3 regions of the Pseudoalteromonas sp. 1_2015MBL_MicDiv genome follow, and region 3 is predicted to be linked to each of the others. Evidence: predicted binding sites of a transcription regulator. Region 3 holds the regulator's gene; each other region holds the start of a gene.
What was found. The regulator FliA, encoded in region 3, starts transcription of late flagellar genes. The targets are predictions, from matches to a motif close to CTAAAGNTNNNNNNNNNNNNGCCGATA.

Region 1 (10,424 bases), 420 kb from region 3:
TCTGTTTTATCCCACTTAACATCCATACCTACTTTAACAAAACAGGTAATAATACCGGTGTCTTGGCAAAGTGGACGCTTGCCTTCAGCCGACATGCGTGAGTTAATTAAAATTTGTGCAATGGCGTCTTTAGCCGCTTTACTTTGTTCTTTGTTGTACGCTTTTTCGAGTGCTTGAACAAAATCAAGTGGGTGATAGAACGAAATATATTGCAATGCATCTTCAATGCTATCAATAAAGTCTTGCTGACAAATTGTACTCATAGTGGTTCCTTAAGTTACCGTTACGCGTTGTCGCGTAATCTAAATCAAACCGGTGACGGTGGTTTGCACTGTTTTTTGCAGCTTAGTGCTGCCAAAAAATTTGACTTATGATACCCTCCCAGCCCGTTTCGAGCCAGTTCTTAAAGGGGCAGTAAATGCTAAACAATAAAAAAAATTGTATTAAATTAGGCATAACACAAAACTGCATTGACGTTTTTGCGCATTTTTCACATTTGCCTTATGCAATTCTATTAGATTCTGCAAATAGTAATCATATAAACAGCCGTTTTGATATTGTTGCTATTGAGCCGCAAAGTACCCTTGAAGTAAAAAATAATAAAAGCTTTTTAAATAATATAGAAAGTAGTGATAACTGCTTTGAAATTATGAATAATGAGCTTTCGCATCTTGCTAAAACAAAAGCCGATTACGATTTACCCTTTAATGGCGGCTGGCTTGGCTACTTTGGCTACGACTTAGGGCGTACAATTGAAAACATCCCCACTCATGCTATTGAAGACATTAATCTTCCCCAAATGGCTATTGGCCTTTACTTAGATGCCCTTATTTACGACAAACAGCAACAAAGCTGGTTTTATATATCGCAGCCAAACACCGATCGATTAGCGCTTTATGAGCAATATTTAAATACGCACGCTAACTCCCAAGTTAATACGCAGTCCTTTGCCCTAAACAGCGACTGGCAATCAAATATGAGCGAAACGGAGTACGCTGCAAAGTTTGCCCAAATTGAGGAGTATCTAAAAAGTGGCGATTGTTACCAAATTAATTTAGCACAGCGCTTTAACGCTCAGTTTGAAGGCTCCCCTTGGGCAGCTTATATTAAACTGCGTGAGGCAAATAAAGCGCCATTTTCGAGCTTTATAAATCACCCTCAAGGGGCAATTTTATCAATTTCCCCTGAGCGCTTTATATCAGTAAATAATAACGTTGTAGAAACCAAACCTATTAAAGGCACACTGCCGCGAAAAGCGGATGCGCTGGAAGATCAACGCCAAGCCCAAATACTCGCAGCATCAGATAAAGATCGCGCTGAAAATGTCATGATTGTTGATTTACTGCGTAACGACTTAGGCAAAGTGGCAAAACCTGGCAGCGTTCACGTCCCTTCTCTTTTTGCTATTGAAAGCTTTCCGGCAGTGCATCATTTAGTAAGCACGGTAACCTCTGAACTTGATGAAGGTAAAACAGCCGTCGATCAGCTAAAAGCGGCTTTTCCGGGTGGCTCAATCACCGGTGCGCCCAAAATTAGAGCAATGGAAATAATTGAAGAATTAGAACCACATCGCCGCAGCATTTATTGTGGCTCAATTGGTTATTTAAGTGCGTGTGGAAATATGGATACGAGTATCACTATTCGCACCTTGGTGTGCCACAAAGCGCAAATTTACTGCTGGGCAGGTGGCGGAATAGTCGCTGATTCTAAAGTCGAATTGGAATATCAAGAAACTTACGATAAAGTAAATAAAATCCTCCCTTTATTAAAACAGTAGGTCGCTTTGAATAGTGAACACATTATGGCGCGGTTTCTGTTAAGCCCTACAGCTGCGCCAAACCAGTTAAAAGACACGCGTAAAAAACGCGCTAGCGCTGTTATGCTGCCAATTATTGATATAGATAACCATGCACATATTTTACTGTGTAAACGCCCTACTTATTTACACCATCACCCTGGAGAGATTTGTTTGCCAGGGGGTAAGTTTGAAGTAAGCGACATTACCCTTCGCACCACAGCCCTTCGCGAACTAAAAGAAGAGCTAAATATTGCCCAAAACAACGTTAATGTAATAGGTCACTTACCTGAGTATTCAACATTAACGGGTTTTAGTATTAGCCCCTATGTAGGTTTACTTAATAAAGGCACCACATGGGAAAATGACTATAATGAAGTACAAGCGAGCTTTTTACTCTCTGTCACTGAGTTAAATAACGAAGCTAATTGGCAACCCTTACCTTTTCAACGATTTGGGAAAACGGTTATTTTGCAAGGTTTTAAAACGCCGCATGGTTTACTTTGGGGTGCGACTGCAAACATTATAAAAAACTTTACAAAACAACTCGCCTTACCAGTTTAAATCTTCGTTATTAGTAGTTACACAATCACAATTCCACGTTATCATGCTCGACCGTTCAAAGAGCAGCTTCGTGCTGATAAAACAAAGTAGAGACACACATTATGATCAGTGCATTTGATATGTTTAGCATTGGTATTGGCCCTTCGTCATCACACACCGTTGGCCCAATGCGCGCATCACGCTTATTTGTTAATGACCTACAAGAACAACAATTATTAGCAAATGTTACCGATATTAAAGTAGAGCTTTATGGCTCTTTGGGTCAAACAGGTGTTGGCCATGGTTCGGGTAAAGCCGTAATTCTTGGTTTAGCCGGTTACGACCCTGAAACTATAGATGCCGATTTAGTCGACGACATTTTAGCGACCATCGAACAAGATCAGGTTATTTATTTAAACAAAACACACAAAGCTAAGTTTCCAAAACAAGGCGCTATTGTTTTTCATCGTCGCAAAACGCTGCCTAAGCACTCTAATGCAATGGAAATTATCGCCTCAAACAACGGCGAAAAAGTTTACAGCAAAGTATATTACTCTATTGGCGGTGGCTTTATTGTTACTGACGAAGAGTTTGAAAACGAAAAACAAGCAGCCCTCGATATTAGAGAAGAAAACCCAGCCCCATTCCCATTTGGTAGCGCAAAAGAGTTACTAGAAATGTGTAAAGAGTCAGGGCTTAGTGTTTCAAGCTTGATGATGAAGAACGAAAAAACACTGCGCACTGAAGATGAAATAAAAGACACGCTGTTTCATATCTGGAAAGTAATGATGGCCTGTATTGACCGTGGTATGCGTACAGAAGGTATTTTACCTGGCGGCTTAAAAGTAAAGCGCCGTGCGCCTAGCTTATACTTAAAACTAAATATAGAAGTCAGTAACGACCCACTTCGTGCAATGGACTGGGTTGATTTATTTGCCCTTGCCGTAAACGAAGAAAATGCGGCAGGTGGTCGTGTAGTTACCGCACCAACTAATGGTGCTGCGGGTATTTTACCGGCTGTGCTTATGTACTATCACACATTTGTGAAAGAAGTAGACCGCGATATAGCCACACGTTATTTATTAACGGCTGCTGCTATTGGTATTTTATATAAAAAGAATGCCTCTATATCGGGTGCTGAAGTAGGTTGCCAAGGTGAAGTTGGTGTTGCATGCTCTATGGCTGCAGGCGCATTAACAGAAATTGTAGGTGGCAATGTTGTGCAAGTAGAGAACGCAGCAGAAATTGGTATGGAACATAATTTAGGCCTCACGTGCGACCCTGTTGGTGGCTTAGTACAAGTACCGTGTATTGAACGTAATGCAATGGGCGCGATTAAAGCAATTAATGCCTCACGTTTAGCTATTCGTGGCAGTGGCGAGCAAAAGGTATCACTTGATAAAGTGATTAAAACCATGCTTGAAACCGGCAACGATATGAAAACCAAATACAAAGAAACCGCTCGCGGTGGATTGGCTGTTAATATTATTGAATGTTAAAAATAACTAAAAAAGGCCATACAAATTTGTATGGCCTTTTTTATCTAGCTGTATCAATTTAAGACAAAAATGCAAATTTAATAATAAACAGTGCCGTTAAAATCCATACGCTAATTGTGACTTCGTCTTGCTTACCACACAACACTTTTACTACAGTATAAGATATAAAACCAAGTGCTATACCATGAGCAATTGAAAACGTTAATGGCGTCATCAGTAAAACGACTGTAACGGGAATGGCATCGGTCATATCATCCCAATTAACAAACTTCAGATTTTGTAGCATTAAAACTGCAACATATAAAATGGCTCCAGCGGTTGCGTAAGCTGGTACCATTTGCGCAAGTGGTGCAAAAAACATCATAAGTAAAAAGCAAATACCTACCACAACTGCTGTTAAACCAGTACGCCCACCTACAGATACACCTGCAACAGACTCTATATAAGATGTTGTAGTAGAAGTGCCCAACATAGCGCCTGCAATTGTTGCTGTACTGTCAGCACTTAGCGCTCTTCCTAGCCGAGGCATATTTCCTTTTTCATCAGCAAGCCCTGCTTTTTGAGTAACTGCAACTAAAGTACCCGAGGTATCAAATAAATCCACAAACAAAAATGCGAAAATAACGCTCAACATAGATAATTCAAGTGCAGCACCAAAATCAAGCTGCATAAAAGTAGGTAAAATAGAAGGAGGCGTAGCAACAATTCCATGGTATTCAACAAGCCCTAAAGCCAGTGCGATACAGGTCACTAATAAAATACTAATTAATACACCACTTTTAAAGTTACGATATAAAAGCGCAGCAATAATAAAAAAGCTGAAAATAGCTAATAATGGGCCAGCTGAAGTTATATCACCTAATTGTACTAACGTTGCAGGGCTGGCAACGATGATGCCCGCATTTTTAAGAGCAATTAAAGCTAAAAATGCGCCAATACCCGTTGCAATGGCCCGCTTTAAAACCAAAGGAATGGCATTAATAATCCACTCACGAACTTTAAACAGGCTTAGAAGTAAAAATATACACCCAGACATAAAAACAGCACCTAATGCCGCCTGCCATGTGTAACCCATCCCTAATACAACACCATATGTAAAAAATGCATTTAACCCCATTCCAGGCGCTAATGCTAAAGGATAATTAGCCCACAATCCCATAATAAAACAACCAATAGCAGCTGCAATACAAGTTGCTACAAAAGCAGCTCCCTGATCCATTCCAGCCTCTGCTAACATGGCAGGGTTAACAAATACAATGTAAACCATTGTGATAAATGTAGTAATACCCGCAATGCATTCACGGCGGACTGATGAGCCATTCTCACTAATTTTAAATAAAGCTTCGAGCATAATAGACTTATGGTTGTAAAAAGTGGCAATATTTTAACATAAAAATCATCTTTTACAGGACATTTTACCTTGCGATATACTAAACTATTGACTTAGTTACATAACGAATGAGTGAGCATGATAAAAACAACACCGACAGGCCAAGATTTAGAGCAGCAGTTAGACAATATACTGTCCTTTGTCACGCAACCTAGCGACACTAACTCAACGCCAACTAACGAAAATAGTCAGCAAAATACACTGAACAAAGCACTGTATTATTTAAAAAACAATCAAAATGCACTTGCTGCGAAGTGGATGCGTTTAGCTGCGATGTCTGGAGAACTTCGAGCACAATTTTACTTAGGACTATTTTTTGTAAAAGGCCAAGGTGTTCCGCAAAGTGTATTTCATGCAGTTGCATGGCTAAGCTTATCAAGTAGTCAAGGTCACGAGCCAGCAACTACTGCATTAACTGACTTGCGTAAACACATTGAAACTAAACGCTTTAAAGATGCCCAATGCTACGCTGCAAGTTTATATGAACAAATTCACCAATTGCAGTTTTCTCACCTAATACCAAATAACGCTAACGAAGAGTAAATTACACATACGAAACTATGCTGTAATTTACACATGAAATCATTATTTAAAGCTGCCATATCAACCTTCAACAGGTGTATACAGTATTCAACACAATAATGCACAGTTGGAAACAACAACATAAAGGTAAATTTAAATCATTAAATATTAATAACTTAAAAAAATGACAATTTAAAAAAAGTCTAAATCTTAAATTATCGTACAAAAAAATAGCAAAAAACACTTGCACACAAACACTGTATAAACTACTGTATGTAAATACTGTATAAAAACCCAGTGAGTGAAGCGATATGTTACAACCAATTACCGTACGAACAGTTAAAAGCTACCAACAAGACAATAAAAGCGATTGTGTTAATTTAATTGAAATTGAAGATGAAATTTCGGCAACATTTGAGCTATTAAAAGTATTACATCAATACAATAGCTTAAATGCTTGGACATTATTAATCGCACCCGATCACGTCCCTAGTAAAGCGCTACTTGATTCGTGCTCTATCGATACGAGTAAATTACTCGTTATTAGACAAAAACACTTAGTGAATCTAGAGTACGTATTAAATTCGGCTTTACACAACGGTAATTTTGCAGCTGTAATTACTTGGACTGATATAGTTAATAACCAGCTATTAACTAGCTTATCTCTGGATATGAGTAAAACAAATACAAAGTTATATTGCTTCACGAAAAACAAACAAACCACAGAGATATTACTAGCTCAATAATCTTGTTAAACTAACATTTTAGCTTTACACCAAAATTATGACCTCACTGAATAAAACATTATGTCTTTGTGGCAGCCAACAAAATTATGTTGACTGCTGCGAACCTTTTCATTTGGCAATACAGCATCCTCAAACACCAGAGCTACTTATGCGCTCTCGTTATAGTGCTTATGCACTCAAAAATGCTAAGTATATTTATCAAACATATACACCAGATAAACAGCCCGAAAACCCCGTTAAAGAAATTAAAGAATTTGCAGATGGTTGCCGCTTTATAAAACTGACAATTATAGACTCAGGGCACGATGATAGTCAGGGTTTTGTAGAATTTAAAGCGCACTACTTTTATGATAATTTATACTGTGAATTGCACGAACAATCAAAATTCATTAAAGAAAAAAATCAGTGGAAATATTCTGACGGCGTTATATTACCTGTTGCAGATATAAAAATTGGCAGGAACGATGATTGCCCATGTGGCAGTACTAAAAAGTATAAAAAGTGCCATAGCCTATAAACCTCAACTTACCCAGGCATCAGGTATTTTGAAACACACTAATTAGTTAAATGATATGTACTCTAGTTTTGTACATATTATTTAACTTAATGTGGCGCATACACACGAAAAGTTATTTATTTCCAAAAAACTCAGCGTCTCTAAATAAAATTTTATACCAATCTGCTTATGTATGGGGTCTATTTAACGTTAAGAAAATTACGCTAGAACTAGGCAAAAGTTTTTGTATCTAGTTGTTCTAAATAAAAAATTTTAACGACGTTATAGTGCAATTTAATTCGTTAAATTGATCAAAGATTTATGCAGGTTGGTATTATAGGGTTATTAGATAATTTATATTGTTCAAATACTTATACCAACTCTTTTAATTAAGTGATCTATTTTTAGATAACAGAATCGTGTCGATAACAAGACAAAAAATCGTTATTTAATTGTCCTATATCAGAAATTTTTAACGCCGTTAGCGTCAGATTTAATCCCTCAAACTGATTAAGCATGATTGCGGATTGGTTGGTTAGTATTATTCAGATTGATATTAAAACCCACATAACAAAAATGGACCACTTGGGTCCATCTCTACTTTACGAGTACTTAAAATTTAAGAGTTACTCGTCGTCATCTAAATCAGCTTGTTGACGCTGTGCCGGCTTTGCTAAAATCTCTACGTAGAAAGACTTTAAATCTTGCTTTTCGATGTCGCTGATATGATTGCTAATCTCTGCAACGTGCACTACTTGAGCATCTTCAGCTGTATTACCAAACTTACAGTCAAATGCCCAGTAATCAGCATCTTCAGGTAGCGTTTTATTACGTTCTCTTTTCAAATATTTTTTCACTTCGTGCTTTGCAGCATCGACCATACGAGGGTATTTGATTTTCTCGTGATTCAGCGTGAATGTTTTCTTCATTACGTTCCTAATTACCTTGGTTTAATGATAACGGCATTTCATGTCATACCATTTGACATCATTATAGCAATTGCATTAAATTTTTGGATGGTTTTTTTAAACTAAATCAATTTTTAGGCAATTAACATTATAAATAGCTACAAAGCCTCTCTTTTTAGCCATCATTATTATAAAAATGACCATTTAAAGCTTGTTTTACTGGGCCTGACATAAGCTGATTTGAAATCGTAGATAGATAAATTATTTTGTAGGTCAATATTATGCTGTAGCTAAGTGAAGCGGTTGATGTAATGATTCATCATTAAGACCATCATAGAATGAAGCTACGTCCATTTGCGGATGCGATAGCTGAGTCTCTTTGTTCTTAATACGTCTGCGCACAGCTAGCTCACAATTATCAAGCACATTGAGTGGAATATGAGCTAAATCATTTCTTATTGAAAGTGGTTCAGGGTTTAAGCAGTGTCGTAACTTAATATCGCTCATACCTGCATGCTCTCCCACATTTGATAATAAAGCGGCGTTGTGTTGCCCAATCAACATATTAAATTCATCAGGTGCTAAAGGCTGCTTCGGACCCGAACCAAATTGCTTACGAAGTGTCTCTTCTTCAACAATAGGGTTTTCAATATCTGTTTTTGGAAAATGGAACTGACTAAAATCAAGCGCATCGTGGGATAACATTGCCAATAAAAGAGAAAACTCTCCTCGACGTTGTTCGTGTACACTTTTATTCAACCGTGTACTTAGTTGACTCTCTGTGATTAACAAATCGTCGATTTGCATAGACTTTAGCCGATTATTGTAGGTAATAGATATTTATCGGCTTTATTTCATTTTTCTTTAGCTTTTTTCTTTACTTAAATATAAGTTTTGCTATTATCAGCGCCGTTGCACTGGAGGGGTTCCCGAGCGGCCAAAGGGATCAGACTGTAAATCTGACGGCTCAGCCTTCGCTGGTTCGAATCCAGCTCCCTCCACCACTTTTCTTACCGCTAAGTTAAGTGGGGCCAAGTGTAACAAAATTAGTGTGGAGGGGTTCCCGAGCGGCCAAAGGGATCAGACTGTAAATCTGACGGCTCAGCCTTCGCTGGTTCGAATCCAGCTCCCTCCACCACTTTTCTTCTAAAATACCTTATATTTTAAACTTCAATAATTTTTTAAAATTCCCACTGTAAACTTTGTCCATTATTCTTTAACCAATCTGATGCTATCTTATGATCCGGATAAAACTTAGCTACACGTTGCCAAAATACACGACTGTGGTCTAAGTGACGTAAATGCGCCAACTCGTGGACTATGACGTAGTCTATAATTGATTTTTTGGCTCCAATCAAGAGTAAGTTAAACGAAAGCTCACGTTTACTATTACAACTCCCCCATTTACGTTTATAGATACGTATTCGTAAATCATTCGGTAAAGGTTCCTCCATTAGTTTACAAAAGTGGGCAAGACGCATATCAATATATAATCCTAATTTTTCAGTTAAATACGCCTCAAGTAATGTTTTATACTTCAATTTTTTATGGCTCACTCGAGAAGAACACAATACGCTTAATGTATTCTCATGCTCTATAACTTGAGAATGCAAAGCGTGTTCAAACGTTATGTCTATAAGATTTGAGAAAATTAGAATTTTATGTGTTTCGAGTGGATATTGCTTTGAGTCTGCAATATTAATCTGTTTATCAAGTTGGCTATTTACCCAATCTCGTTTCTCAACCAACCATAAATCCAACTGTTTTTTAGGAACATAATGAGGCGCATAAACGGTTATTGACCGTTGGTGCACTTTAATAGCAACAGTCTTACGTCGGGCACTTCGCTTTAATTGATACTCAAACAACAGTTCTACCACATTTAACCAACACGAAATTTCTAATATTTTATACCAATAGGCTTAAGTATGGGATCTAATTAATAATAAAAAACAGGTCTATAACTAAGTGAAAACTTTATATCTAACTGCTTCAAACGATAATAGAAGACCAAGCCTTGCTGACCTTACAATATTAAAGTTCATTTTATCTAAGAGCGATTTAATCGCTGCGTGAGGTGTGTCACCTAGTGGGGTCGGTAACTTTTCATGCGTTACCTTACTGACTTACATCCATGTGAAAACAAGTAAAAACCTAGCAAAGCTTCTGCGTCCTGATCACGATTTTCACCTATATTTGTGCAGCGACAAAACGTAAATTACCTTTAGGTTGAATCCTAAAAACAGCGCATGTCTGGCACTTATGTTAACTGTACAAGCACAAATAATTGCTAAAAAATACAGTTTCACTTGAAACAAAAAAGCAGCGAATAAACCCCAATTAGATATTATTCAAAGTGATAGCAGTATGATAAAAACTTACACATAAATTCATATAATGGGAATTATAGGATTAACTACATTAGCTTTTTTTAGATGAATGCGAACCTAAGTTAACCGATGGATAGTAAAGTTTTATATACGAGTAATCATGAGATGTGATCTCATGGCTATTACCACTGTCAT
Region 2 (10,424 bases), 740 kb from region 3:
TACCTTGTTACGACTTCACCCCAGTCATGAATCACTCCGTGGTAAACGTCCTCCCGAGGGTTAGACTATCTACTTCTGGAGCAACCCACTCCCATGGTGTGACGGGCGGTGTGTACAAGGCCCGGGAACGTATTCACCGCGTCATTCTGATACGCGATTACTAGCGATTCCGACTTCATGGAGTCGAGTTGCAGACTCCAATCCGGACTACGACGCACTTTAAGTGATTCGCTTACCTTCGCAGGTTCGCAGCACTCTGTATGCGCCATTGTAGCACGTGTGTAGCCCTACACGTAAGGGCCATGATGACTTGACGTCGTCCCCACCTTCCTCCGGTTTATCACCGGCAGTCTCCTTAGAGTTCTCAGCATTACCTGCTAGCAACTAAGGATAGGGGTTGCGCTCGTTGCGGGACTTAACCCAACATCTCACAACACGAGCTGACGACAGCCATGCAGCACCTGTATCAGAGTTCCCGAAGGCACCAAACCATCTCTGGTAAGTTCTCTGTATGTCAAGTGTAGGTAAGGTTCTTCGCGTTGCATCGAATTAAACCACATGCTCCACCGCTTGTGCGGGCCCCCGTCAATTCATTTGAGTTTTAACCTTGCGGCCGTACTCCCCAGGCGGTCTACTTAATGCGTTAGCTTTGAAAAACAGAACCGAGGCTCCGAGCTTCTAGTAGACATCGTTTACGGCGTGGACTACCGGGGTATCTAATCCCGTTTGCTCCCCACGCTTTCGTACATGAGCGTCAGTGTTGACCCAGGTGGCTGCCTTCGCCATCGGTATTCCTTCAGATCTCTACGCATTTCACCGCTACACCTGAAATTCTACCACCCTCTATCACACTCTAGTTTGCCAGTTCGAAATGCAGTTCCCAGGTTGAGCCCGGGGCTTTCACATCTCGCTTAACAAACCGCCTGCGTACGCTTTACGCCCAGTAATTCCGATTAACGCTCGCACCCTCCGTATTACCGCGGCTGCTGGCACGGAGTTAGCCGGTGCTTCTTCTGTCAGTAACGTCACAGCTAACGGGTATTAACCGTTAACCTTTCCTCCTGACTGAAAGTGCTTTACAACCCGAAGGCCTTCTTCACACACGCGGCATGGCTGCATCAGGCTTGCGCCCATTGTGCAATATTCCCCACTGCTGCCTCCCGTAGGAGTCTGGGCCGTGTCTCAGTCCCAGTGTGGCTGATCATCCTCTCAAACCAGCTAGGGATCGTCGCCTTGGTGAGCCATTACCTCACCAACTAGCTAATCCCACTTGGGCCAATCTAAAGGCGAGAGCCGAAGCCCCCTTTGGTCCGTAGACATTATGCGGTATTAGCAGTCGTTTCCAACTGTTGTCCCCCACCTCAAGGCATGTTCCCAAGCATTACTCACCCGTCCGCCGCTCGTCAGCAAAGTAGCAAGCTACTCTCTGTTACCGCTCGACTTGCATGTGTTAGGCCTGCCGCCAGCGTTCAATCTGAGCCATGATCAAACTCTTCAATTAAAAAGTTTTATGTCTTTCGACAGCTCAATGAATTCTGAATTTTTTAATATCTTTCGATATTGAATTGACTGTGCCGAATAATTACCGAAATAACTATTCTGTTGGTCACTCAGTTTTCAATTGAGACTCTAATTTGTTTGCCTTACTTAGCGAACTAAGCTTGGCTGTTAGAACTCAATCTGTACGAGTGCCCACACAGATGATTGCTTTATATTGTTAAAGAACATTTTGAGTCGCTTTAGCGTCTCAAGGGATGCGAATAATACACCCTTTATTTTTCGAGTCAATACTTTGTTTTAAACTTTCTTTTTAGAAGATTTAAAACCGAAGTTTTATTTAACTCTCTGATTAGTTCGTGCCTTGCTATGCTTCGGCGTTTCCCGTCTCAGTGGGGTCGCATTATAGGGAGATCCGAAAACAGATCAACCCTTTTTTTAGATCTTTTTACTGTTCGAACAAAAATAGAACAGAACCGAGTGAAATCATATTAAAACCTTAGTAAAACGATGTTTTTTTGTGCTCTTCTTTATTATTTAATACAAATATCATTGCTATGTTCAATTAAGACGTTAAGATAGCAAGTTCACAATGTTAAATTAATGTTTATTTCCTGTTTATTGGTAGATCTAAAATGAAATTACCCGATCAAAAAGCTTTTATCTTCTCTGTTATTCTTGCTGTAGTTGGTTTTGTTGTTGTTAAGTTTGCTTTAGCAAGCCTGGCACTAGACCCTGCGCTTCTATTTGGTGTTGGTTTGTTAGTAGGCGCACTTGTTATTGCAGCAATGTCGTCTGATGTAACTGAAGAAGCCGAAGTAAAAACAAAGACTCTCTATGTTGGTAACCTTCCTTACCGCGCAAATGAAGGTGTTGTTCGTGCATTATTTGAAGAACAAGGCAAAGTATTCAATGTTCGTTTATTAAAGGATAAAAATACTGGCAAGCGTCGTGGTTTTGGTTTTGTTGAAATGGCACAAGCTGATGCAGACAATGCAATTGCTAACTTGAACGATAGCGAGTTCCAACAACGTACTTTAAAAGTACGTGAAGCAAAACAAAAACAAGAAGACGATTCTAATGCTCTACGTACTGAGACGGATCAGTCAGTGTAACTAGCTTTACCGCTAGCTTATTGCTAAACACATCAGCCGTTGCATAATATTGCAGCGGCTTTTTTATGTCTGTTCGCTTATTCACACATAGGTTAAGTTGGTTAAGTAGGTAGTTGACTCTGTTTGCTATCGCTACACCTGAATCAAGTAATTTTACATTCCCTTCAAAATACTGACTAATCGGCTCTACTAATATCGGAAAGTGCGTACACCCTAGTACAAGTACATCTATAGCTTTATCTATATTTAGGCCATCAAGCACTTGGTGCAACTTGTTTGTATCTAAATAGTCTGTAAAAAAGTGTTGCTCAGCTAATGTGACTAACTCCACACTGCTATATAGATTAACGATTACATTACGTGCATGTTCAGCAATTAATGTTTTAGTGTATGAACTGGCGACCGTGGCTGGTGTGGCTAATAAGCCAATATGATTTGAGCGTGTTAATTCTGCGGCAGGCTTTATTGCTGGCACAACACCTACTATAGGAATATCTGTCACTTGGCGAACAGCACTAAGTGCAGATGTAGAAGCCGTATTACACGCTATTACTATTAAATCAACGTCAAGCGTGTTGGCTTTGATGAAATGAATAAGTGAGCACAATCGGTTGATTATTGTTTGTTGGGATTGAGCACCATAAGGTAGGAATGCATTATCCATAAAATAGCTGTACTGAGCATTGGGGATACTTTGCTTTATATGTTCAAGTACGGTAGTTCCACCAATACCTGAATCAAAGACCATTATATGCGCTGACAAACTACCGTTCCCACTTTACTTTAAGAACGGCAGTTTGCCATGAGGTATTTATAAAAGAAAGTAGTTTAGCTTTGTGTGGTTTCTAAATCGGCAAGATCATCGGCCGCTGAATTTAATTGATTAAGGTTTTCGAACATAGACTTTGTGTAATCTACTAACTTATCTATTTGTTCCTGATCTTGATTTAACCATTGTAGAATGCCAGCTAGTTGATTTTGTAATCCAAGTTCACCCGCTTTTTCAAAAGCACTTTTAAGGTCGTCATTAAAAGGGGCTAAACCCTCTGCTACTTGTTTTTCTGGTGCTGGTTTATATTCTTCGTAACTTTTAACTGTGGCTATTGTTTTTGTTTGGCGTAAATCCATAGAAAAAGCCACCAGCTGATCGCTGTCTAAACTCAGCTCTTGTGCTTGTTCAAATGCTTCATCTAAATCACCACCAAAAAAGGTTTTACTTAAATCTTGTAAGTCTTCCATCATCGCATTAATCGCTTCTTGCTCTTGCTCATTTAAGTCACCATTAACCGACATCGAAAATGATACCTGTCGATATTGCGATGATGAGCTTGCAAACGATTCACTATCACTGTTTCTCTGATAGCCACTCGCCGATTGAGATTCAAATGCATCCGCAAAGCTAATACTTACCTCATCGCCTTCTGCGGTAGTGAATTTATACTCTGCATTGCTAGTCATACTGACATATTGAGCCTGACTTATATTTACGCTGGCAGGTTGTGGATTAAATAGCGACTCTTCAAATTTATCAAGCCCATTGTAAATTCCCTCTTTGGACTTATTGATGCCCTCTTCCATTTCGTCATTAAATACACCTGTACCTTTGAGTTCATCAACAGCGTCGTCAATCCCTATTTGGACTCCTTTGCGCGCGTCGCCTAACATGTCTTTAAGATTTTCATCATTAGCGCCATTAGCTTTTGCTTTATTTACAGCGCCGCTGACAAAATCGAGTACGTTTTTTACGATTTCATCAAAATCAAATAGTGGTTTGTCTGCTTTTTTTTCTGCGATAGGCAATCCAAGCTGCTCAGCCATTTTATCGCCAAGCACTTTTGCAGCTAATTCTTTGCCACGTTGCTGGTAACTATCTTGGGGAGATTGAATAGTAGGTTGCTGTATATCTGCTTTATTATTGAATTTATTAATGTTGTTGTTTGGCGTGAAGCCATAGTTACCTATTTTCATGTTACATCTCCTAAGCGTGCGTAATTTATTATCGGCTATAACAATAAAAACTAAAGTACAATGTGCAATAAAACAGCATAAATGCTAGCCAAAACTAGACAAATACGCAGCGCTCCCTACAATAGCGCCGATAAACAGATCTTAGATAAGGTAGTAGCGTTAATGGCAGTTATTAAAATAGATACCACACAGTACCAAGCGCAGTTAAGTGAAAAAGAGCAGCGTATTAGTGCGCAGTTTCAACGTTTTGGTGTGGAGCAACTAGAAGTATTTAGCTCAGAGCCAACTAACTACCGCCAACGTGCTGAATTTAGAGTATGGCACGACGGTGACGATCTGTTTCACATTATGTTTGATCAACAAACAAAAGAAAAAATCCGTGTTGATACATTTGATCCAGCAGCACCTTTAGTAGGTGAAATAATGCAAGTGATGATTGAAAGCCTCAAGCCTTGTGAAATATTACGCCGTAAGTTATTTCAAATCGATTACCTATCAACGCTAAGCGGTGAAATTTTAGTAAGCTTGCTTTATCACAAACCACTGGATGATGAATGGTTAAGTGAAATTAAAGCACTTAAAGAAAAGCTTAGCAGTAAATACAAAATTGACTTTATAGGCCGTGCTCGCAAACAAAAAGAAGTACTAGGTGATGACTTTGTAACTGAACGTTTAACAGTTAATGGTCAAGAGCTTATATATCAACAAGTAGAAAATAGCTTTACTCAGCCTAATGCAAAAGTAAATATTAATATGCTGGAGTGGGCGCAAGATTTATGTAAACCACTTAAAAATGATTTATTAGAGCTGTATTGCGGTAACGGTAACTTTTCAATTGCGTTAGCGGGCTGTTTTAATAAAGTATTAGCAACAGAAATATCAAAATCATCTGTTCATTCTGCTCAATACAATATTGCTAAAAATAACGTAGAGAACTTAGATATTATTCGTATGTCGAGTGAAGAGTTTACTCAAGCAATGAATGGCGAGCGTACTTTCTCTCGTTTAGATGGTATTGACCTTAAAAGCTATGACTGCCAAACCATATTAGTTGATCCACCGCGCGCGGGCATGGATGAATTAACATGTGACTTAGTGGCTAACTACGAAAGCATAATTTATATATCGTGTAACCCTGAAACCCTTGAGCGTGACCTTGATCACTTAACACGTACGCACAACGTTAAGCGCTTTGCTATATTTGATCAGTTCCCATATACACATCACATTGAGTCGGGCGTTTTCTTACAACGCAAATAACCAGCCAAAATTAAAGTGCCAGTACTTTTATAAGTGCTGGTATTTGCTCTTCACTAAATACTTGAATACCATTTTTTATTAATAATGCTGTAGTTAAACCTAGACCTTCGATTTTTACTCCGCGATGCTTTCCATCATATATTGTATTTCGTCCGCAAGAAGGGCTCGATTCTTTAAGTAGAGCCAAACGCACTTGATTCTTTTTACAGAGTTCTAGCGCTATATTAGCTCCAGTTTGAAACTGCTCTGTTACATCTTCTCCTAAATTAGTAACTACACTCCCCTGTATTATTTCAGCAGGAGATCTAGGAGTAGGAAGCCCACCAGCGACCTCAGGACAAAACACAATTAATCTATTTTGTTTTTGCCACAAATTAAGCTGTGGATGCAAAATTGTGTGTCCTCTACCATCGTAGCGAACAGGCTGCCCTAGCAAACAACTCGATACTAATATTTTTTCCATCGCTATATCCTTATAAAGTAAAAAAGCTCCTTAAGGAGCTTTTTTTATTTTGGTTAAATTTATTTATTAGCTAGGTAATTAATTAATTTTCCAATATCTTCTGGTTCAGTAATACCCGACTCACGACCTAGGTTTAATTTGTACTTACCATTTACAATAAAGGTAGGTACTCCACGTAGTGCGCCTTTTTCTTTAAAGTAGTCTTGATCGCGTTTCATTTTAGAGCTCAGCGTACGTACCGAGAAGCTTTTAAACAGCTTATCAAACTTATCACCATCAACGCCCTGCGCTACAAATATATCTTTTACATCTGCAAGCTCATTAAATTTAGCGCGCTTTGTATGGATATGATTAAAGATTGCAGAAATAATCTGATCTTTCTGTGGGAATACTTCAGCTGTCGCAAGTGCTTGGCTCATCATCTGTTGGTTTTCTGGATCACGTACACCTACAAAATCAACATGACTCTTTTTAAATTTAACGTTTTTATCAAGCTTAGGCTTAAACTCACCAATTAGTGCCTCCATGTTATTACATGCAGGGCAGTAAAATGAGAAAAACTCTTTAACTTCTGGCTTTTTAGTTGCACGCTCAGAAACAACGTCGTAATGCACGCCTTCTTCATACGTTGCTGCAAAGCTTGTTGCTGCCATAGGAAGTAATACTGCAAGCAAACCTGCTTTAACTAATTTAATCATTATTATGCTCCGAAATTATAAGGCTAATAAAAACGCAACTAGTTCATCAAACTGTTGTTGGCTTTTAATTGTATTAATATTAATTTTATATTTATCGTTAACAATAAAAGTAGGTACACCTGTAAGTGCGCCTAATTTTGAATATTTGTTTTGATTATCTTGTAATGCACGCTCAGCTGAAATAATAGGCATGCTTGCCATATCTTTATCAAACGTTTCGCTATCAATGCCATTTACTTCTAAAAGTTTTTTCAAATCTTTCATCTCAGTCAATGGTGCACGTTGAACATGAATACTTTTAAATATTTGCTCTGTGATAGTATCTTCTTGCCCATGTTTTTTGGCAATCAGATAGGCAAAGCTCAGATTGGTTTGCGCCTGTGGTGAAACACCACCTAAAAAGTTAACATGATTTTTAATAAACGTTGCACCTGTTGGTAAGCTTTTTTCTATTGCCTGAGCAACAGGTTCAAACTTAAAGCAATGCGGGCAATAATATGAAAAAAATTCCGTCACTTGTGGTGTTTTACTTTTCTCTGCATTAATAATTGTATATTGATTATCAGCTTCAAATTGTGCAGCAAATGCCGCAAATGGTAAACAAAGAAGTAGTAGGCCTAGTTTTAATTTTTTAAGCATTTGTATCTCGTTGTACTTGTCTTTAAATAAAATATTACGGCAATAACTTTAACGGCGCTTCTTGCAGTGCTGCAAGTTGCTCCTTCAGTGCTAAAATTTGTTGCTCCCAGTATTTGTCATCAGCAAACCATGTAAAATTCCGCACAAAGGCAGGATCGCTCCATCGTTTAGCTACCCATCCCATATAATGGATAATACGCATTGCTCGCAGCGGTTCAATTAATTTGAGTTGAGAGTGATCAAAATCACAAAACTCTTCATACGCATTTACAAGGGTGTCTAACTGTAACAGTTGCGTCGCTCTATCGCCACTGAGCATCATCCATAAATCTTGGATTGCAGGACCTTGACGGCTATCATCTAAATCAACAAACATTAGCGCATCACCCGCCCACAAAATATTACCAACGTGGCAGTCACCATGTAAGCGAATACTTTGCACATCTTTATACTGTTTTTGCGCCTGCTCTATCACTAAATCTAAAATAGTATAAAAGGCAGTATTTATTCCCATGGGCACTAAGTTACTTTTTTGAAGATGAACTTTGGCTGTATGCAAATACTCATCACAGGTAACTGTTGGCCTGTAAGTAAAAGGTTTTGTTTTAGCTACTTGGTGCATACGGCCAATTAATCGCCCCATTACATCAAGCTGATCTAAATTATCAACCTCAAATAAACGCCCGCCTACACTTGGAAACAACACAAACAAATACCCTTCGTGTTCAAACAAGCTTTGCCCATTATATAAAATAGGGGCAACAACGGGTACTTCCGCTTCTGCTAGTTCAAATGCAAAGTCATGCTCTTCTTGAATTTGCTCTTTACTCCATCGCTCTGGGCGATAAAACTTCACTACGTAACGCAGGCCATCATCGGCTTTAAATTGGTACACTCTGTTTTCATAGCTATTGAGCGCCAATAAACCAGATTCGGCGTACACACCTACGCTTTCTATTGCATCGAGTATTAGGTCGGGTGTTAAGTCAATAAAACTAAATTTACTCATACTCTTCTTATATAAAATAAAAAGCGGGTTATATACCCGCTTTTGTTAATTGCTATATCAACTTACCTATTTAAGGTAGGTTGTGATTATCGCGCTTTAAAAAAGTTACTCGACTGCGATATTGTCTCATCCGGCGCATCTACCGGTGAAAGCACAAAGTTAAACTCTGTCATCGGCGCCTTCAAATCATAAGGATCCATTACAAGCGACAATGGCACATTATGAGATTGCCCTGCCTGCACTGTAAATGACTGCTTACCAATATATTTAAAGTTATCTAACCCTTGTACTTTAATATTAAAGGTTTGCTCGTACTGCGCCTTGTTAATTACCTTTAATGTATAGGTGTTCTCTACTAAACCATCAAAATCGACACGATATAATTGGTTTCGGTCACGAATGATATCAAAGTCCATTGTTTTACGCAGTGCGATATTAGCTACAAGCGCCCCCGTAAGCACAACAAGTATAACTGTGTAACCAATGATTTTAGCGCGTAGTGGATTAGTTTTATTTTCAGGTGTTTCGAGGTTTCGCTCTGTCGTATATGAAATAAGCCCACGCGGATATTCCATTTTATCCATTACGCCATCACACGCATCAATACACGCGCCACAGTTTATACACTCAGCTTGTAGCCCATTTCTAATATCAATACCCGTTGGGCATACTTGAACACATAAATTACAGTCTATACAGTCGCCTAGTTCTAAATCTTTATGGTCTACTTTACGTGAACGAGGACCACGGCTTTCACCTCGGCTTTCATCGTACGTTACTGTGTATGTGTCTTTATCAAACATAGCTGATTGAAAACGTGAGTAAGGACAAATGTGTAAACACATAATTTCTCGCATCCAACCGGCATTGCCATAGGTACACACAGCAAAGAATATAATGCTTACTAATGCATAACCGCCTACGTTAAACGTTACAAAATCAGGAAGTAACTCTCTTATCGGCGTAAAGTAACCGACAAAGGAAATAGCGGTATATAACGAAAATAATACCCAACTAGTATGTTTTGCCGTTTTACGCCAAAACTTATCAAAATTCATGGGCCGTTGATCAAGTTTTTTACGTTGATTAGCCGTGCCTTCAAACTTCTCTTCGAACCAAATAAAAATAAAGGTCCAAACAGTTTGTGGACATGTGTAGCCACACCACACTCGCCCATAGAAGGTGGTCACTAAAAACAGCGCAAATGCTGCCAACATAAAAATGAACGCGAGTATGGTGAAATCTTGTGGCCACAACGTTAAACCAAAAATATTATATTTTTGCCCGATTAAATCAAACAGCACAGCTTGTTGGTCGTTAAAATTAATCCATGGTAGTGCCATAAATGCAAGCAAACCTAAAAAACCAATACGCTGCCTTAATAATTGATGAAGACCTTTCACTGCTCGCACATAAATACGATTTCGGGGATTAAACCTGTCATCTTGACGGCTTAAATCCGGTTTTTGGATTTTTACCTCCACAGGAATGTTCTTTACTTTAATTTGTTTGTCCATCGAAGTTCCTCAACGCCGCTTGGAAATAAAAGTTTAGCAATATTCAAATGCCCTATACAGTAAAGTGTAGCAAGTTACTTGCTAGGCATGATCAGTTTGATAAATCATCATTTGAATACTTTCAGATATTTCAGAAACATCTGATTGCTATTAAGCATTATACCAATATTGATTAAAATTACTGGCATAGATCGCTAATAATTTATTCATCTCAGTTACTTGCTTTTAAAATGCATTTTATTACACTGCATGGTAATT
Region 3 (10,424 bases):
AAACTCCCCATCCCCGACGCCTACAAGTATTAATATCGCAAATTTACTAACTTGGAATAGTTATTGCTAATTCTATATAGTGTCAATTTTTTGAAATTGTAGAATTATGAGTTTTAAAGCGGTATTACAACAACTTAACAGAGACAAAAAAGAATATGCCAAAGGAGTAGGGACTCCTTTGCTTGTGCTTGCTGCACTGGGAATGGTGATTTTACCATTACCGCCATTTTTACTCGACATCCTTTTTTCGTTTAATATTGCGCTCGCATTAGTTGTATTACTCGTGACTGTTTACACGATGAAACCAGTTGAATTTGGTATGTTCCCCGCTGTATTACTTATCGCTACGATTATGCGCTTAGCGCTCAACGTTGCTAGTACTCGAGTTGTGTTACTTGAGGGTCATAATGGTGGTGATGCTGCCGGTAAGGTCATTGAAGCATTTGGCTCAGTTGTAATTGGTGGTAACTATGCAGTTGGTTTAGTTGTATTTTTAATTCTTATCATTATCAACTTTGTAGTAATAACAAAGGGTGCTGGACGTATTTCTGAGGTATCTGCACGTTTCACCCTTGATGCAATGCCAGGTAAACAAATGGCAATAGATGCCGATTTAAATGCGGGCTTTATTAGTGCTGAGCAAGCGCGTGACCGTCGCGAGGAAGTAACTCGCGAAGCTGATTTTTACGGTTCAATGGATGGTGCGAGTAAGTTTGTAAAAGGCGATGCAATAGCCGGTATCGTTATTTTAATTATTAATATTGTAGGTGGCTTATTTGTTGGGATGATCCAGCATAACTTAAGTTTTAGCCATGCAATGGAAGTATATACTCTTCTAACCATTGGTGATGGTTTGGTTGCTCAGCTTCCATCATTACTGCTCTCAATTGGCACGGCAATTGTAGTAACACGTCAAAATGAGTCGCTTAATATGGGTGACCAATTCAAGAAACAACTTGGTAACGAAAAGTCACTCTTTATTGCTTCAGGTATTTTGATCATCATGGGATTAGTCCCTGGTATGCCGCATTTTGCTTTTTTGAGTTTAGGCGCACTACTTGGTTACTTAGCCTATTACACGCAGCAAAGTAAAATCAAAGCTGCTGCAGCCGAAGCTGAAGAAGCTGCAAATGGCGGAAACACCGCGACAGGTGTTGCTAATAAACAAGAGCAAAAAGAGCTTGGTTGGGATGATGTTCAACAAGTTGATGTAATAGGATTAGAAGTAGGGTATAGATTAATTCCGCTGGTTGATCAATCACAAGGTGGTGAACTACTCAACCGGATTAAAGGAGTGCGTAAAAAGCTTTCTCAAGAGCTTGGATTTTTAGTTCCTCCTGTTCATATTCGCGATAATTTAGAACTAGACCCTAATGCTTACAGAATAACGCTAATGGGAGTATCTACTGGTGAGGGGGAGCTTAAGCATGGTGATGAGCTGGCTATTAACCCAGGGCAAGTATTTGGTCCGATAAAAGGAATTGAAACTAAAGATCCTGCATTTGGGTTAGACGCGGTTTGGATTAAACCTGATCAAAAAGACGAAGCTCAATCTTTAGGCTATACCGTTGTTGATTCTGCCACAGTGGTTGCAACTCATATTAGTCAGTTGTTAACTAACAGCGCAGCGTTGTTACTAGGGCATGAAGAAGTTCAAAACTTACTTGATATGCTTGGAAAGAGTCATCCTCGTTTGGTTGAAGGGCTTGTCCCTGATGTATTGCCGTTAACCGCTATTGTAAAAGTACTACAGAACTTATTGAACGAAGGGGTGGCTATTCGCGATATGCGATCAATTGTACAAACCCTTGTTGAGTATGGTCCTCGTAGCCAAGACCCTGATGTATTAACGGCTGCAGTGCGTATTTCTCTGCGTAGATTAATTGTTCAAGATGCGGTTGGAATGTCATCTGAAATACCTGTCATAACCTTGGCGCCTGAGTTGGAACAGATGTTGCATCAGTCATTACAAAATGCAGGCGATGAAGGTGCCGGTATAGAGCCAGGACTTGCAGAGCGACTTCAAGTGTCATTGAATGAAGCGCATCAAAATCAAGAAATGGCCGGTGAACCTTCAATACTGTTAACGTCAGGAATGTTACGTACTGTGTTATCTCGTTTTGTTAAGTACACCATCCCAGGATTAAGGGTGATGTCTTATCAAGAGGTGCCAGACGAAAGACAGATAAAAATTGTCAGCTCTGTAGGCCAACAATAAGATTTTAAAGGGGTTGAATAATGAAAATTAAACGTTTTTTTGCTAAAGATATGCGTACAGCACTTAAAGAAGTGAAAGATGAACTTGGTGTTGATGCGGTTATTATGTCTAACAAAAAGCTGGCTAATGGCGTTGAGATTGTAGCCGCAGTTGATTATGAAAAAGCGGCCCCTAAATCAGTTGCACAGCCGCAAAATACTTTAGCGCGTGCGGATGACTCAGCACAATCACACAGTATACATAATTTTGTAAAGCCAGAGCCACAACGCCCTAAAGCGGCTCCCCAAGCTAGGGTTGCAGATAGTTTAGAAGCTTTACTAGAGCGTCAATCTCCTCGCCCACGTTCACCTGAATTAGCATCAATGTTTTCTCAATCGGGTATTGAAACGACCGATAATTATCAAGAGCCCGTTGTCAAACCTCGCTCAGCGAATATGTTTGCTCGCGAAGATATTGCACCAACACGTCCACAGACCCAAGCCGATAGTTTAGGTTTTGATGACCTAGATCGTGATTTTGATGATCTAGATAGCCCTGTAACACCTCAAGCGCACGTTAAAAATAATGAAAGTGAAGAAATGACGTCAATGCGTGAAGAAATGAACGCTATTCGTCAATTGCTAGAGCACCAAGTATCAGGTTTAATGCAACAAGATATGGCACGCCGTGACCCCACACGTGCTTGTATGATTGACCGTTTAGTTGGTATGGGAATCGATAAAGAAGTTGCAGAACAAATGGCGTGTTTTGTACCTGATGACGTATCTCGCCAACAAGGTTGGAAGGCTTTGTTAACAATGGTCGAAGACCAGATGCAAACTACGAATAATGAAATACTACGTCAAGGTGGTGTTTACGCATTGGTAGGCCCTACTGGTGTGGGGAAAACGACAACAGTTGCAAAGTTGGCTGCTTTAGGCGCACAGAAATACGGTGCAGATAAAGTGGCGCTAATAACCACCGATACATACAGAATTGGTGCTTATGAGCAACTTGCAACATACGGTCGAATTATCGGTTGTGGAGTAAAGCAGGTTAAAGATGCTAATGAATTAGCTGAAGTTTTATACCATTTACGAAATAAACGTCTAGTATTAATTGATACAGCAGGTATGAGTCAACGAGACTTACGTTTAACAGAGCAATTGAATACGCTTATGCGCAATCAACGTGTTGATATTCGTAGTTATTTAGTATTAAGTGCAACAGCGCAAATAAATGTCTTGCAAGAAACAGTACGACATTTCAAAAAAGTGCAGTTAAGTGGTTGTATTTTCACCAAGTTGGATGAATCTTTAAGTTTAGGTGAGATTATTAGTATTGCGATTCAAAATCGCCTTCCAATAGGGTATCTTACTAATGGTCAACGAGTTCCAGAAGACATTCGTGTTGCAAATGCAGAAAAACTAGTAAAAAAAGCTGAGCAATTGTATTTGAAAAGAATAAAAGCACAACATTCACGACACCAAGCAGTGGCGTCGAGCACAGTAGGGATGTATGATTAACACAGTATTAGATCAAGCAAGCGGCCTGCGCAAAATGAGTCAAAACAATAACAACGGCGTAAAAGTTATCGCTGTTACTGGTGGCAAGGGTGGTGTAGGTAAAACAAATGTTTCACTTAACACGGCAATAGCATTAGGCCAGCAAGGTAATCGAGTTTTAGTACTTGATGCCGACTTAGGTCTAGCGAACTGTGATGTGATGCTCGGATTACGGGTTGAACGTAATTTATCACATGTACTTTCTGGTGAGTGTGAACTCGATGAGATTTTAGTTGAAGGTCCTGCAGGAATTAAAATTGTACCAGCGACCTCTGGCTCTCAGAGTATGGTGGAATTATCACCGTCTGAACATGCAGGCCTTATACGCGCTTTTAGCGAATTAAATACCGAATTTGATATCTTAATTGTAGATACCGCTGCGGGTATTTCAGATATGGTACTGAGCTTTTCTCGTGCTGCTCAAGATGTAATGGTTGTAGTGTGCGACGAACCGACTTCAATCACAGATGCTTATGCACTTATTAAAGTGTTAAGTCGTGAGCATGGGGTGTATAAATTCAAAATTGTAGCTAATATGGTTCGTAGTATGCGTGAAGGTCATGAGTTATTTGCAAAACTTTCAAAAGTAACGGACCGATTTTTAGATGTGTCAATGGAGTTGGTTGCAACAATCCCTTATGACGAAAATATGCGAAAGGCAACTCGCCGTCAAAAAGTGATTGTAGAACTTTTTCCTAGTTCTCCTGCTTCAGTTGCCTTTAAAGCACTGGCGACAAGAGCAGTGAAATGGCCTATACCTAACCAACCTTCAGGACATTTAGAGTTTTTTATTGAGAAGCTAGTTAACGGCTAATTATGACAACATTGGTAAATAGAGCTATGGGATATCAATCAACACAAAATTTAAATGTGATTGTTGAAAAACATGCATCGCTAGTCAAAAAAGTGGCATGCCATTTAATTGCTCGTTTGCCTCCAAGTGTCCAACTCGATGACCTAATTCAGTCGGGTATGATAGGCCTAATTGAAGCATCAAAAAACTTTGATGCAACCAAAGGCGCAAGTTTTGAAACGTTCGCGGGAATACGAATTCGCGGTGCCATGCTTGATGAAATGCGCCGTGGTGACTGGGCTCCTCGGTCGGTTCATAGAAAAAGCCGTCTTGTAGCCGAGACGATTGCTGGATTAGAAAGTAGCTTAAATCGTGAACCAACCGATATAGAAGTTGCTGAAAAACTTGAAATTTCGTTAAATGAGTACCATCATATTTTAAATGATGTAAACACAAGTAAAGTGTTAGGCATCGAAGACCTCGGGGTCGATGAAGATGTTATTACCACGGCGGGCCAAGATTTAACGCTAGACAAACCGTTTAATAACGTTAAAAATGAACGATTTAATGAATCATTATTAAATGCTATCAAGTCATTACCAGAGCGAGATGCAATGGTACTTTCTTTGTACTATAACGATGAAATGAATTTAAAAGAAATTGGACATATACTCGATGTAAGTGAATCGCGTGTAAGTCAGATACATGGTCAGGCGATGATTAAGCTAAAAGCAAAAATCAATGACTGGATAAACTAGTAGTAAGTAAATACAGGTTAAGACCTCACTGGAGGATGTTTTGGATAAAAACATGAAAATTCTTGTTGTTGATGATTTTTCGACAATGAGACGTATTATTAAAAATCTATTGCGCGACTTAGGCTTCACCAACGTCCAAGAAGCGGATGACGGCTCTACAGCCTTACCCATGTTACAAAATCAAGTTTTTGATTTTGTGGTAACAGATTGGAACATGCCAGGAATGCAAGGTATTGATCTTTTGAGAGCGATAAGGGCTGACGATAAATTAAAACACCTTCCTGTTTTAATGGTGACAGCTGAAGCTAAAAAAGAACAAATAATAGCAGCGGCTCAAGCTGGTGTTAATGGCTATATTGTAAAACCATTTACAGCTGGCACATTAAAAACTAAATTAGAAAAAGTGTTCGAACGCTTAGGTTAATAATAGGGGAAAGGCTTATGCCAGCACCTGCTGCGCCTCGGATAACGTTAGAACAAGCTCGTCAGCTCGTCACTTTTTTAGAAAATGGCGAACATGATAAAGCTGATCAACTAATTTTAGATACTGCATCTAAAGAGCAGTCAGAAATATTTGACGAAGTGGGAAAGTTGACGCGTCAACTACATGAAGCTTTAAAAGGCTTTGAGCTAGACACGCGCCTAACAGATCTCACTAAAGACGCTATACCTGATGCTAAAAAACGGCTTAATTATGTCATTGAGATGACAGAAAATGCTGCAAATAAAACCATGGATGCGGTTGAGGCGAGTTTACCGATAGCACAACAGTTAGCGGATGAAATATCCCATATCAAACCGACATGGGACCGTCTAATGAGTCGTGAAATTGAACTCGGTGAATTTAAAGTACTGTGCCACAGCATTGATAAATTCATGAGCAGTTCTCATCATAAAACTGATGAGTTACAAAGCTTCATGACTAACATATTAATGGCCCAAGATTATCAAGATTTGACAGGTCAAGTAATTCGCCGAATTATAGAACTTGTTAGGGAAGTTGAAGAAAGCTTACTTCATCTTTTAACTGCTTTTTCTGAACAAGATATCAGTAAAGCAGTCACCCAAAAACCACAAAAAATAGATGACCCAGTTGACCCAGAAACATTAGCAGGTCCTGAAGGGCCTATTATTGATAAAGAATCACGTAATGATGTTGTGTCTGATCAAGATGAAGTCGATGATCTTTTATCAAGTTTGGGCTTCTAAGAGGAGAGTAACTGCATGTTTGAAGTCGATGAAGATATTTTACAAGACTTTCTTGTAGAAGCAGGAGAAATCCTTGAGCTTTTATCTGAACAGTTAGTTGAACTGGAAAACAATCCAGAAGATACCGAGTTGCTAAATGCTATATTTAGAGGCTTTCATACCGTAAAAGGCGGTGCTGGATTCTTAGCTATGACTGAGCTTGTTGACGCATGTCACGGCGCAGAAAATGTATTCGACTTGTTAAGGCAGGGCGTTCGTTCTGTTAATTCTGAGCTAATGGATGTTATCTTACAAGCACTTGATACTATCAATGAAATGTTTGCGACGATTCAAAATCGTGATAAACCAGAACCTGCGGATCCTCAACTACTTGAAGTTTTACATAAGTTAGGTCTCCCCCCCACAGAAGACGAGTTATCAGGTACTTCTCCTGAAGTTGTTGTAGAACAGCCTCAAGAAGAAGCCGCTGAAGCACAAACTCCCAGTACTGATGGTGCGGACCCTTTTGCTTTTGATGAGCTGTTTAGTGGTCCAACTTCATCTGAAACTGACTCTCAAATTGATGAAATTACAGAGGATGAGTTTGAAAACCTACTTGATGAATTACATGGTACAAGCCAAGAATCGGCAGTAAAAGCCCCCACAAATAGTCATGATTTGAATGGTGATATTACAGACGATGAGTTTGATAATTTACTAGACGAGCTTCATGGTGTTGGCAGTTTCGGCTCTGTTGCAGCGCAAGAAAGTAATGTTACACCTGATGTACAAAAGCCATCGCCTTCGACTAACAATACAGATTCATCGAACGATGATATCAGTGATGATGAATTTGAATCACTGTTAGATGAACTTCATGGTAAGGGAACTGCACCTAAATCTTTAGAAAGCACTCCTGCGATTGCTGAAAAACCAGCCGCAAAACAAGCTGTTCCTAAGCCCAAAGCAGCCCCAGTACCAAAAGTTGAAGCATCAAAACCAGTACCTGCAAAACCTGCTGAAAAAACAGTTGCTGCAGCTCCAAAAAAGGCTACTGCACCAACTGCTGAAACGACAGTGCGTGTTGACACTAAACGCTTAGATCAAATTATGAATATGGTCGGTGAATTGGTACTTGTTCGTAACCGCTTAGTTAGCTTGGCTACGAATTCTGAAAGCGAAGCAATGGGTAAAGCTATATCTAACTTAGATGTTGTTACTGCTGATATTCAAGGTGCGGTTATGCAAACCCGCATGCAACCAATTAAAAAAGTGTTTGGCCGATTTCCTCGAGTTGTTCGTGATTTAGCACGCAGCTTAAATAAAGACATTAATCTATTATTAGTTGGTGAAGAGACTGATTTAGATAAAAATTTGGTTGAGGCATTAGCCGACCCTTTAGTGCATTTAGTGCGTAACTCTGTTGATCACGGTATTGAAATGCCAGATTTTCGTGAGGCTGCTGGAAAACCAAGAACAGGTACTGTTACGTTATCAGCATCTCAGCAAGGCGATCATATTTTACTTACCATTAAAGATGATGGTGCTGGTATGGATGCTGAGAAGCTGAAAAAAATAGCGATTAGTAAAGGTGTTCTTGATCACGACCAAGCAAGCCGGCTTTCTGATACTGAAGCATATAATTTAATTTTTGCACCTGGTTTTTCAACAAAAGAAGAGATTTCGGATATTTCAGGTCGTGGCGTTGGTATGGATGTAGTTAAAACCAAAATTACCCAACTTAATGGCTCAGTAAGTATTCAGTCAGAGTTAGGTGTTGGGACTACTTTAGAGATAAAAGTACCATTAACTCTCGCTATCTTGCCGACCTTAATGGTTGTTGTTGGAGAGCAAACATTTGCATTACCACTTGCGGGTGTTAGCGAAATATTCCACCTCGATTTAACTAAAACGAATGTTGTTGATAGTCAATTGACAATTATTGTGCGCAAAAAAGCAATTCCATTGTTTTATCTTGAGCATTGGCTAGTTAAAGGCGCTGACCGCTCTCAGCGTAAAGCACATGGTCATGTAGTTATTGTCCAAATTGGTACACAACAAGTAGGCTTTGTCGTAGATTCGTTAATAGGGCAAGAGGAAGTTGTAATAAAACCTCTTGATGCTTTATTACAAGGAACACCCGGTATGGCTGGTGCTACAATTACTTCCGATGGTGGTATTGCACTGATTTTAGATGTACCAAATATGTTAAAACATTACGCGGGCTGATAATAAATAAAGTAGGTGCACTGTAAAAGTGCCCTACACTTCAATTTAATAAGAGAGCTAAATGGCCGTTAAAGTTTTAGTTGTTGATGATTCTAGCTTTTTTCGCCGCAGAGTGAGCGAAATACTTGAGCAAGACAGCGATATAAAAGTAATAGGTTTTGCTGTGAATGGCAGAGAAGCTGTTGAAAAAACAGCTGAACTACGCCCTGACATGATTACAATGGATGTAGAAATGCCTGTGCTTGACGGTATTAGCGCAGTTAAAGAAATAATGTCGAGTAATCCGACACCAATTTTAATGTTTTCTTCACTAACTCGAGATGGTGCAACGGCAACGCTTGATGCATTAGATGCCGGAGCAATGGATTTTTTACCGAAAAAATTCGAAGATATTGCACGTAACAATGAAGATGCAATAAAGCTTTTACAAGCTAAAGTGAAAGAAATTGGTCGAAGAAGAGTTCCCCGTACATTCAAGCCCATAACACCAGCTAAACCGCAAAGTATGCCATTAGCGACTCCAAGTTCATTAAGGAACACGGCAACGTTAAAGCAGCCAGATAGAAGCTTTCAACGTACGAATTCTAATGCCTCCGTTCATGCTAGTGGTAAAAAATATCAACTTGTTGCTATTGGTACATCGACTGGCGGACCCGTTGCATTACAAACAATATTAACTCAATTACCAGCAAATTTCCCGCATCCTATATTATTAATTCAGCATATGCCTGCCGCATTCACACCTGCATTTGCTTCGCGTTTAAATGGTTTATGCCAGATAAAAGTAAAGGAAGCTCAACAAGGGGATCGATTACAACCCGGGACTGCATACTTGGCTCCAGGTGGCCAACAAATGATGGTTGAAGGGCGTGGGTCTTCAAAAACATTGCGCGTATTTGAAGATAACAGTGAGCGAATAACATATAAACCAAGTGTTGATGTGACTTTTGCAAGCGTTGCAAAAGCTTGTCAAGGTGACGTACTGGCTATTGTTCTTACAGGTATGGGGGCTGATGGGCGTGATGGTGCTCGAATGTTGAAGCAGACTGGCGCCACTATTTGGGCACAAGACGAAAAAAGTTGTGTTGTTTACGGTATGCCACAGGCGGTTGCAAGTGCTGGCTTAGCAAGTGAAAGTCTTGCTCTAGATGATATCGCTCTAAGGATTAAAAAAGAGATTGGTTGTGGATAAGCTTTCTATATTAGGTTTATTTATTGCGTTAGGCGCTATAGCGATAGGTTATTCTTTAGAAGGCGGTGTTGTCTCTGCGTTATTCAATGGACCAGCACTTATAATCGTAGTTGGTGGTACGCTTGGCGCTGTGATGTTGCAAACATCATCTAGTACTTTTAAAAAAATGCTAAAAATAAGCCACTGGGTTTTTATTTCGCCAAAGTATGATGTAGACGAAGCGATCGAACAAGTTAAACACTGGTCTCACAAAGCACGACAAGAAGGCTACTTAGCACTTGAAAATGAGGCCTTAACTCATCCCGATCCATATGCAGCTAAAGGTCTTAGCTTACTTGTTGATGGTTGCTCTGAGCAAAAGCTGCGCGATACACTTGAAATTGATTTATTATTAGAACGCGACCGTTTATTAGAGGCAGGACGCGTTTATGAAGCTATGGGCGGGTATAGCCCAACAATAGGGATTTTGGGCGCAGTGCTTGGTCTTATTCAGGCTATGTCA

Region 1: AOR04_RS06610 (VC2046/SO_2500 family protein) is a predicted target of FliA. The motif match lies at 8,741-8,767, and genes of this name have one in related genera.
Region 2: AOR04_RS01360 (DUF5610 domain-containing protein) is a predicted target of FliA. The motif match lies at 4,610-4,636, and genes of this name have one in related genera.

Annotation. Positions count from the first base shown of each region.
Region 1 covers NZ_CP012737.1:1,434,465-1,444,888, reverse strand. Annotated here, with positions in the region: gene AOR04_RS06655 (fumarate hydratase) at 1-263, opposite strand, end outside; gene pabB (aminodeoxychorismate synthase component I) at 419-1,777, shown strand; gene AOR04_RS06645 (NUDIX hydrolase) at 1,784-2,359, shown strand; gene AOR04_RS06640 (L-serine ammonia-lyase) at 2,461-3,837, shown strand; gene AOR04_RS06635 (NCS2 family permease) at 3,896-5,188, opposite strand; gene AOR04_RS06630 (tetratricopeptide repeat protein) at 5,306-5,770, shown strand; gene AOR04_RS06625 (SulA-like leucine-rich domain-containing protein) at 6,061-6,495, shown strand; gene AOR04_RS06620 (YchJ family protein) at 6,533-7,012, shown strand; gene AOR04_RS06615 (DUF6172 family protein) at 7,618-7,920, opposite strand; gene AOR04_RS06610 (VC2046/SO_2500 family protein) at 8,179-8,706, opposite strand; tRNA gene AOR04_RS06605 (tRNA-Tyr) at 8,819-8,903, shown strand; tRNA gene AOR04_RS06600 (tRNA-Tyr) at 8,953-9,037, shown strand; gene AOR04_RS06595 (M48 family metallopeptidase) at 9,081-9,779, opposite strand; gene AOR04_RS06590 (VOC family protein) at 10,321-10,424, opposite strand, start outside.
Region 2 covers NZ_CP012737.1:282,542-292,965, reverse strand. Annotated here, with positions in the region: rRNA gene AOR04_RS01375 (16S ribosomal RNA) at 1-1,501, opposite strand, end outside; gene AOR04_RS01370 (RNA recognition motif domain-containing protein) at 2,133-2,612, shown strand; gene murI (glutamate racemase) at 2,575-3,375, opposite strand; gene AOR04_RS01360 (DUF5610 domain-containing protein) at 3,441-4,580, opposite strand; gene trmA (tRNA (uridine(54)-C5)-methyltransferase TrmA) at 4,743-5,840, shown strand; gene AOR04_RS01350 (DUF523 domain-containing protein) at 5,851-6,303, opposite strand; gene AOR04_RS01345 (thiol:disulfide interchange protein DsbA/DsbL) at 6,363-7,001, opposite strand; gene AOR04_RS01340 (thiol:disulfide interchange protein DsbA/DsbL) at 7,017-7,640, opposite strand; gene AOR04_RS01335 (serine/threonine protein kinase) at 7,675-8,649, opposite strand; gene ccoG (cytochrome c oxidase accessory protein CcoG) at 8,736-10,166, opposite strand.
Region 3 covers NZ_CP012737.1:1,019,006-1,029,429, forward strand. Annotated here, with positions in the region: gene flhB (flagellar biosynthesis protein FlhB) at 1-33, shown strand, start outside; gene flhA (flagellar biosynthesis protein FlhA) at 107-2,218, shown strand; gene flhF (flagellar biosynthesis protein FlhF) at 2,239-3,723, shown strand; gene AOR04_RS04550 (MinD/ParA family ATP-binding protein) at 3,716-4,576, shown strand; gene AOR04_RS04555 (RNA polymerase sigma factor FliA) at 4,603-5,313, shown strand; gene cheY (chemotaxis response regulator CheY) at 5,354-5,737, shown strand; gene AOR04_RS04565 (protein phosphatase CheZ) at 5,755-6,522, shown strand; gene AOR04_RS04570 (chemotaxis protein CheA) at 6,538-8,730, shown strand; gene AOR04_RS04575 (protein-glutamate methylesterase/protein-glutamine glutaminase) at 8,792-9,922, shown strand; gene AOR04_RS04580 (flagellar motor protein) at 9,915-10,424, shown strand, end outside.